Regions from separate parts of the Mesorhizobium sp. B2-6-1 genome, predicted to be linked through region 2. Evidence: riboswitches for the same ligand, from Rfam matches in the RefSeq annotation. Region 2 holds a riboswitch; each other region holds the start of a gene.
What was found. A riboswitch is a leader RNA that binds a small molecule or an ion and turns the genes downstream of it on or off. The one in region 2 is predicted to bind cobalamin.
Positions count from the first base shown of each region.

Region 1: linked by a shared signal. The riboswitch ahead of FJ443_RS19080 (ABC transporter ATP-binding protein) and the one ahead of bluB (5,6-dimethylbenzimidazole synthase) in region 2 are both predicted to bind cobalamin.
Region 3: linked by a shared signal. The riboswitch ahead of FJ443_RS14550 (CbtB domain-containing protein) and the one ahead of bluB (5,6-dimethylbenzimidazole synthase) in region 2 are both predicted to bind cobalamin.
Region 4: linked by a shared signal. The riboswitch ahead of FJ443_RS14715 (DUF1636 family protein) and the one ahead of bluB (5,6-dimethylbenzimidazole synthase) in region 2 are both predicted to bind cobalamin.

Region 1 is NZ_VFUH01000009.1:70,855-73,047, reverse strand. It holds gene FJ443_RS19085 (ABC transporter substrate-binding protein) at 1-244, opposite strand, end outside; gene FJ443_RS19080 (ABC transporter ATP-binding protein) at 284-1,072, opposite strand; cobalamin riboswitch at 1,329-1,538, opposite strand; gene FJ443_RS19075 (LacI family DNA-binding transcriptional regulator) at 1,601-2,193, opposite strand, start outside.
Region 2 is NZ_VFUH01000002.1:215,527-217,719, reverse strand. It holds gene FJ443_RS05740 (TetR/AcrR family transcriptional regulator) at 1-242, shown strand, start outside; gene bluB (5,6-dimethylbenzimidazole synthase) at 288-1,040, opposite strand; cobalamin riboswitch at 1,089-1,269, opposite strand; gene FJ443_RS05730 (histone deacetylase family protein) at 1,391-2,193, shown strand, end outside.
Region 3 is NZ_VFUH01000006.1:74,194-76,386, reverse strand. It holds gene FJ443_RS14555 (aromatic ring-hydroxylating dioxygenase subunit alpha) at 1-484, opposite strand, end outside; cobalamin riboswitch at 625-821, shown strand; gene FJ443_RS14550 (CbtB domain-containing protein) at 857-1,036, shown strand; gene FJ443_RS14545 (CbtA family protein) at 1,052-1,849, shown strand; gene cobU (bifunctional adenosylcobinamide kinase/adenosylcobinamide-phosphate guanylyltransferase) at 1,842-2,193, shown strand, end outside.
Region 4 is NZ_VFUH01000006.1:109,074-111,266, reverse strand. It holds gene cobW (cobalamin biosynthesis protein CobW) at 1-560, opposite strand, end outside; gene FJ443_RS14715 (DUF1636 family protein) at 563-1,009, opposite strand; cobalamin riboswitch at 1,047-1,251, opposite strand; gene FJ443_RS14710 (winged helix-turn-helix domain-containing protein) at 1,281-2,193, opposite strand, start outside.

The sequences.
Region 1 (2,193 bases), on a different contig from region 2:
AGCCTTGCTCGGCCTTGAATTCGGGGCCGACCTTGTACCATCCGGTGATGCCGGTCAGGCCGACGATCGACGGCTGCAGCTTCAGGGCGAAGGCCATCTCGGCCATGTTGAGATCGTGAATGACAGCGCGCTTTGGAGGCGCGTCGAAGGTCAGCGACTTGCCGCAGCTGTCGACCGTCACCGGAAAGGCGAAGGCCGTAGAGGCCAGCAGGGAGAAGGCAAGAGATACGGCAAGGCGTTTCACGGATGTTGCTCCTTCGTTGCACGGGAATTGGATCTGCGCTCACGAAGATGGCGCGGCACGGTTCGGAACCTCGAACACCGTCAGCTCGCGGTCCTCCATCGGGTGGCGCAACCTAAAGACGTCGACACCGAAGATCTCGCGGATCAGCTGCTGAGTGAGTGCTTCGCGTGGCGGCGCCAGCACATGCAACCGGCCATGGCTCATCACCGCGACCCTGGTGGCGAAAGGCGTCACCAGCGCCAGATCGTGCAGCACCGCGATCACGGTCATGCCGAGGCCTGCAACCAGTTCGAGCAACTCGCTGCGCGCCCGCGGGTCGAGATGGTTGGTCGGCTCGTCGAGGAACAGGATCTTCGGCTCCTGTGCGATGGCGCGGGCAAGCTGGGCGCGCTGGCGCTCGCCGCCCGACAGCGAGCCGATGGTGCGGCCAAGCAGCGGCAACAGCCCGGTCCGGCGCAGCGCCTCGACGACAATGTCGCGTTCCTCGCTCCTGTGCCTGCGGCCGGTATGCGGAACCCGGCCGAGCTCGACATAATCGATCACCGCCAGCCGTGGATCCGGTTGATCGGTCTGGCCGACGACGGCGATGTGCAGCGCCCGCTCGGCGGTCGAAATCCTGTCCAGCAGGCGCCCGGTGAGCTTCACTTCGCCCGAACTCGGCCGCAGCATGCCCGACAGCATGCGCAGCAATGTCGTCTTGCCGGCGCCGTTGGGACCGATGATGGCGAGACGGTCGCCCGCCGCCACCGAAAGGCTGACCGGATGCACCAGATGCAGGCCATCCGCCGCCGCGGCCAGGTCGCGGGCCTCGAGAAGCGGCGCGGTCATGGGCAATTCCTTGCAGGGCCTGCCGGAATACGGGCCAGCGTCTTGCTTGCCAATCCTGCCGGACGCTGGCCTGAATTCACCTCGGTGGCGATATCGCGGCAAAGCGTGCACACGATGATGCGATGCATGGGAATGCAGTGAATGCGATCGATGGAGCCGTCCAACTTCCGTCACTTTCAAAAATGGCGACGGAAGGAAGCTGGCTTGAACCGGTCGACAAGACCGAACCCCGCGTCTCCTCCCGGCACACCCCGTCCGGTCAACTCATGCAGATGGCAGGTCTCCTGGCTCGCGGGTCGTTGCGCCATCCTGCCTTCCCAGCCTTGCCGGCCAGTGGCTTCTCGGATTTTGCTCGCCGCTTACAGTTGCGGGGGCAGCCATGGCTTCGACCCGAAAATCGGGCCTCACCATGTTCCCTTTTTACCCCTCGCCTTGCGGCGCGGGGACCATCACGAGTCGCAGCCTAGGATGCAGGCAGCGTCAAGGCAAGGTCGATGTATGTTCTGTTATAACAATACAATCGTCTGGTCAATCGCTATCGCGCGCCACCAGTTCCAGCGGCCAGACCTCGCGAATGATCTCTGGCCCTTTCGCGCCGGCGAAAGCCGGGAGCGAGGCGAGCAGGATTTCGCCGAGGCGCCGCCCCATCGGATCCAGGCTCGGGCGAAAGCCGGTCAGCGCCGGCGAGAAATAACGGCAGAGCGGCGTGTCGACGATGACGATCACCGCGACATCCTGCCCGGGCTTGATCCCCATTTCGGCGAGCGCTTTGCAGCCGCCGAGCGCCATCGAGTCGTTGTTGAAGATAATCGCGGTCGGCGGATCCTTCGACCGCATGACTTGCGGTGTCACCGCGTAGCCACCGGCTTCGTTGATAAAACCGTCCACAATCAGGCCGGGATCGACTTCGATGCCGTGCCGCCGCAGCGCCTTGCAATAACCCTCCAGAAACAGATAACCGAAATTCAGGTCAAGCGACGGCCGGATGGCGGCGATGCGGCGGTGGCCACGCGCAACCAGCCGGTCGACCGCATCGGCGCCCGCCTTCTCGAAATCCAGATCCAGAGAGGGATAGCTGTCGTCGCCGGACCGGCTTCGGCCGAGCGTCGCGAAGGGAAAGC
Region 2 (2,193 bases):
GGCCGAACGCCAATGCCTGCGTCGCGTCGATGACCGATCACCTGACGACGCTGCAGGGCGACGGGGTGGTTGTCCCGGGCGTAGACCCCGAGACCGCGGCACGGCTGATCAACGGGGCGAGCAGCCAGGCGGCGCAGCGGATCGCCAATTCGAACGACCCGGAAGCGACGTCGAAGACCGTGGTGGCGGCATTCAAGCAACTGCTCGAAGGATTGTTGAGGAAGGATGCCGGAGCCGCCTGACGACGGCAGGCCGCCGGCAGCGCGCTGCGCATGCCATATCGGCAATCAAATCAAGGGTTTGTCAGACTTTTCGCATGTTGCCGCCTTGAGGCGTGCGATCGTTGATTTGAGCGGAACTTCGCCCTGTCCGCAAAACGTCTCGCTCATGATCAGCTCGGGCAGCGGCAGCCGCCGCCCCCAGCCATGTGTTTCGAGGTCCGGTTTCGGCGCGAACTCCGAGACACGGCCGACACAGAGATAGGCCACCGGCGTCACATGCCCGGGAATCGACAGAAGGTCTTTCAACGCCTGCGCCTCGATAATGCTGACCCAGCCGACGCCGACGCCTTCGGCGCGCGCCGCCAGCCAGAAATTCTGCACCGCGCAGACCGTGCTGTAGAGATCCATCTCGGGATTGTGCCAGCGTCCCAGCGGCGAACCCTGTGAGCGTCGGCGGTCGCAGGTGATACAGATATTGAGCGCGCTTTCGCAGATGCCTTCCAGCTTGAGCTTGCGGTAGAGCGCCCGCCGCTCTTCCTCGATCGCCGGCAATTCCTGCTCGCGCGCCGCGAGGACCAGGTCGCGCACCTGTTCCCGTCGTTCGGTGCCACGAATGACGATGAAATTCCATGGCTGCATGAAGCCGACCGATGGCGCGTGATGGGCGGCAAGCAGCAGCCGCGCCAAGACCTCGTCGTCGACGGCCTCTGATGTAAAATGGCTGCGAACATCGCGCCGCGTGAACATGGCGCGGTAGACCGCATCGCGCGCCATCTGGTCGAATCCGTCACCCACGGGGATGGTCATATTGTCCGGCATCGCTTGTCCCCTTGCGATTGCAATCAACTGCCGTCCGCCTGACCATGCGGATGACGATGCCTGCCAGGCCGGTCTTCTGGCTCGGGATCAACCCGCATCCGGCGCCTTCCCGTCATCGACAGTGGCATTTACCGGCGCGGTCCCCCTTACAGCGTTGGGCACGCCACGGTATCAAACCGTGTTCCCGATTCTCCCGCTCGCGGCGGGCACCAGGCAGTGGCCGGGACTTTACGACGAAGCCCCTGCGCCGCCAATCCCCGCGGCGACGCGAATGGACGCAGGCGCGATTTTCCCCAGCCATCAGGCCGCAACGCATGGCCATCGCCGCGCCGGGGCACTAGATAGGGGGCATGGCCACTCGTCTCTACACCCATCCGATCTTCCTTGAGCACATCACGCCGCCCGGCCATCCGGAGCGGCCGGACCGCTTGCGCGCCATCGAGCGCGTGCTCGACGACGAGGCTTTTGCCGCGCTCGACCGCCTCGAGGCGCCGGAAGGCGACGAGGCCACCATTCTCTACGCGCATCCCGAGGATTTCGTCGAGCGGGTACGCGCCGCCATTCCCGAGACGGGCATCGCCCGCATCGATGCCGACACAACGGCCAGCCCGAAGAGCTGGCAGGCGGCGATCACCGCGATCGGAGCCGCCAACGCCGCCGTCGACGACGTCTTTGCCGGCAGGGCAGACAACGTTTTCGTCGCCGCCCGGCCGCCCGGCCATCATGCCGAGAAAGCGACCGCGATGGGCTTCTGCCTGTTCAACACGGCGGCCATCGCCGCACGTTATGCACAGCGCAAACACGATATCGAACGTGTCGCCATCGTCGACTGGGACGTGCATCACGGCAACGGCACGCAGGATGTTTTCTGGGACGATCCGTCCGTGCTTTATTGCTCGACGCACCAGATGCCGCTCTACCCCGGCACCGGAGCAAAGAACGAAACCGGCGCCGGCAACATCGTCAACGCGCCGCTTGCGCCGCAGACCGGCAGCGAGGCGTTCCGCGATGCCTTCCTGTCGCGCGTGCTGCCCTCGCTCGACAATTTTGCACCCGACCTGATCATTATTTCGGCCGGCTTCGATGCGCATCATCGCGACCCGCTGGCCGAGATCAACCTGACCGAGGATGATTTCGACTGGGCGACCGGCCA
Region 3 (2,193 bases), on a different contig from region 2:
CGGCCGCATCCTTTTGCAGGTTGATGAACACGAAGCCGCGCCACACCGAAAGTGCGACGCCATAAAGCGGATGATCGGCCTTGTCGAAGCCGTCCGGCAGCGATTTCGACGGCACGCGCACGAGGTCGCCGCGAAGCGAATAGGACCAGGCGTGGTAAGGGCAGGTGATCAGTCGCGCCTTCAGTCGGCCCTCGCTCACCTGGCAGAGCTGCGAGCCGCGATGCCGGCAAGTGTTGTGGAAAGCGCGCAACTCGCCGGTTTCGTCGCGCAGCAAGACGATCTCCTGTGTGCCGACGCGGAAGGTGCGGAAATCCAGGGGGTGGGCCAGCTCGGCCTCGCGGCAGACGAGCAGCCAGCTCCGATACCAGATGGCGTCGAGATCCTGTTGATAGGCGCCTGCATCCCAATAGGCCGCCGACGGCAACGTCGCTTCCGCCCGGGTCAAACCATTGTGGGATGCGGGGTTGCTCGAGCTGGGCTGCATGGCTGGCTTCCTGTGATGCGCGCAAGCCGACACCTGGCCGGCAAGATTGTCAATTGGGGCATCGGCGGTTCCAGGACAGCACGGCGTATTCGCGATGGTTGCTGGCGGAATTTGGTTTGCCGCGAGCGCCGATTCTGCCTATAGTCCAGTCTGTCGTCGGTTCCGTTTGGAACCAAGAGGGAATGCGGTGCGGGCTGACCTGTCGCCCAAAGCCGTCGCTGCCCCCGCAACTGTGTGCGGTAGTCCTCTCCATATGCCACTGAAGATTTTCTTCGGGAAGGTGGGGAAGGGCGCTGATCCGCGAGCCAGGAGACCTGCCGGCGACAGGAAACTGACTTCGATGCCCTCGGGTGGAGGGTGAAAGGACAAGACATGAATACCGCTTCCGTCTCCCTCGGCGCCTCCATCTCCTCGCAGTCGCGCCTCCTGCAGCTCGCGCTCGCGGCGCTGCTCGGCGTTTTCGTCGTAGGCTTTGTCGGTTTCTCGCATATCGACGCGGTCCACAATGCCGCGCACGACTATCGCCACTCGATGGCGTTTCCCTGCCACTGATAGGGATTTGACATCATGAACCTGTTTCGCAACGTCGTGTTCATCGCGGCGATCGCAGGGCTCGTGGCAGGTGTCGTTCTCGCCTGCATGCAGGCCTATGCCACCGTGCCGTTGATCCTGAAGGCGGAAGTCTACGAACAGGCCGGCGGCGGCCACCACCACGACCATACCGCACCGGCCCCGACCGACAACAACGCCATGAACTCTGCCGCCCCGGCGGGCAATGCCATGAGCTCCGCCGCGCCGGCAGCCGCTGAAGCTGTTCCGGCTGAAGAGGAAGGCTGGGCGCCGGCCGACGGCTTCGAGCGCTTCGCCTTCAGCGTGCTTGCCAACATCGTCACCGGCATCGGCTTCGCGCTGGTCCTGGTCGCGGTTTCGGAATTCGCCGGCGGCATCGGCAACTGGCGCCAGGGCGTGTTCTGGGGACTGGCCGGCTTTGCCGTGTTCACGCTGGCGCCGGGCCTCGGCCTGCCGCCGGAACTGCCGGCCATGCCTGCCGCCGAGCTTCTGCCACGCCAGATCTGGTGGACGGCGACGGTGGCGGCGACGGCGATCGGCCTTGCCCTGATCGCCTTCCGCAAATCACTGCCGCTGGCGATTCTGGGCGTGGTGTTGATCGTCGCGCCGCATATTGTCGGCGCGCCGCAGCCGGACAGTTTCGAGACGCCGATTCCGGAAGGCCTGCACCATCAGTTCGTGGTGGCGGTAACCGTAACCAACCTGGTGTTCTGGCTCGTGCTCGGCGCTGTCGTCGGCGTGGTGCGCGGACGCTTCACCGGCAGCGCGACGAGCCTGCGCGACAGCTTTGCCTGATCGCGGAAGACTGACCTTCATCATCGGCGGTGCGCGCTCCGGCAAGAGCGCGCACGCCGAAACGCTGATGACGGCCTTGCCTTCGCCATGGACCTACATCGCCACGGCGCAAGCCTATGACGACGAGATGCGGCAGCGCATCGCGTTGCACCGGTCGCGGCGCGGCGAGGGCTGGACGACCATCGATGCACCGCTTGGCCTTGTCGGTGCACTCGAGGCCCTACCGGAGGACCAGCCGGTCCTTGTCGACTGCCTGACGCTCTGGCTGACCAATCACATGCTGGCCGATCATGATGTAGAGGCCGAATGTCGGCGGCTGGCTGACATGCTGTCGCGGCCGCGCG
Region 4 (2,193 bases), on a different contig from region 2:
ATGAGGTCGGCGCAGGCGATCTGGTCCTCGAACACCTCCTCGACGGGGTGGTCGTGGTCCAGTGTCTGGTCCTGCGCGCGTTGCGCCTGCAGGGCGTCCATGTCGTTGGCGACGCGCCCCTCGGCCAATGCCGGACCGTCGACCACGGCGATTACGCCGTCGACTGTCACCCGGCTCTTCACTGTCGGCCACTGGAAGGCCTGGACCAGCGGCTTGGGCAGAGCCAAGCCTGAGGTCTCGATCAGGATGTGGTCGACCTTCGGCGTCAGCGACAGGATCTGGTCGAGCGCCGGGACGAAATCGTCGGCGACGGTGCAGCAGATGCAGCCATTGGCCAGTTCGACGACGTTTTCCTCCGGGCAGGTGTCGATGCCGCAGCCCTTGAGGATCTCGCCGTCGATTCCGATGTCGCCGAATTCGTTGACGATGATGGCGATCCGCTTGCCGCCCGCGTTCTCCAGGAGATGGCGGACCAGCGTGGTCTTGCCGGCACCCAGGAAGCCGGTGACCACGGTACAGGGGACGCGGGAGAGAGTGGCGGCGGAAACTGCGGCGGTCATGATCAGTCCTTCAGCATGTCGAGGGGAGGAATGCGGGCGACGAGGCCGCGCTTGAGGGAATCCGGGCGACCACGCCACGGAATGAGGCCGTTGGTCGAAGCGGCGAAGAGTTTCGCGCCGGTGACGAGATCGGCGCCGCTGGCGATGTTCAGGTCGCCGAAGACATAACTCCAGCAGCCGTCGCGAAGAATCGCCGCACTGAGACGGCGCTTGCAGTTGCCGAGGCATTCGACGGTGCGGACACGGACATTGTCGGCCGTTGCGGCTTGGCGCGTATCTTGAGCCAAAACTTCGCCGGCGCGGGGATGGGCATCGGAACCGGTCTCGTCGCGGCAGGAAGCGCAGATGATAACAGTGACGCCGGCCAAGGCGTCGCTATCGCCAGACAAGTCGCTATCGCCAGACAAAATGTCCGCTGTTTCAGCCGGGAAACTGCTGTCGCGTTCCAAATCGGGCTCCTTGCCCGGAAAACCCGCCGGGCGATCGGATTCTTATGTCTCAGACGGCAGGTCTCCTGGCTCGCGGGTCATCGCCTTCGTGCCGCCTTCCCGGGACCGTCCCAGTGGTTTTCGGCCTTGGCTCGTCGCTTACAGTTGCGGGGACAGCCGCGGATTTGAAATCGAGATTTCGCACCGCATTCCCTCTTGGCTCCTCCCTTTGCCGAGAGGAGACCGTCTGGAATGGATTTAGGCTCTTGCAGGCGGCGGTGTCAACGCGCGTCTACGACACGGCAATGTCGGCGAGCGGCTGCCCAAGGTCGCCGGCGGGCGTAACCTCGATCCGTTCGAGGCCGAGCCAGCCCTGCATCTGCGTCAATTCCTGGAAGAGTTGCGCGGCGGTTTCAGGCGGCGCGCTGGGCTCGGCATAGGCCGCGTGGACGCGTAGCACGCTGGCCGGCCGGTCGGCCTTGAGGTCGACGCGCGCCACGATCCTGTCGCCGAGCAGGAACGGCAGGACGTAATAGCCGTATTGCCGTTTTTCGGCAGGGGTGTAGATTTCTATGCGGTAGTGGAAATCGAACAGCCGCTCCGTGCGCGAGCGCTCGAAAACGACCGGATCGAACGGCGCCAGCAAGGCGCGGGCCTCGATTTTTCGTGGAATACGGGCCTCCTTATGGAGGTAAGCCGGTTTGTCCCAGCCCTCGACACGCACCGGCACCAGCTCGCCTGTTTCAACCAGCTCCTCCAGCCGGCCCTTCATGTCGGCCGGCGACAGGCGGAAATAGTCGCGCAGGTCGCTTGCTGTCGCGACGCCATGAGCGCGGGCGGATATCCGCAGCAATTCCCGATGCGCGTCCTCGGCAGACGGCACCGGCAGATCGAGGATCGCCCGCGGCAGTACGCGCTCGGGCAAATCATAGAAGCGTTCGAAGCCACGGCGGTGCGCGGTGGTGATGCGTCCTGCCCAGAACAGCCATTCGAAGGCATGCTTGGCGTGGCTCCAGCCCCACCAGCCGCCGGATCCTTTCTGGCCTTCGAGCGCGGAAGCGGCGATCGGGCCGCGCTCCGCGACCTCGCGGTAGATCTCTTCTATATAGGCGGCGTGCTCACGGCCCCATTTGGCCAGGCCCAGATACATTTCATCGCCACGCTCGGCGCGCTGCATGCGCCAACGCATCAGGGGATAGGTCTCG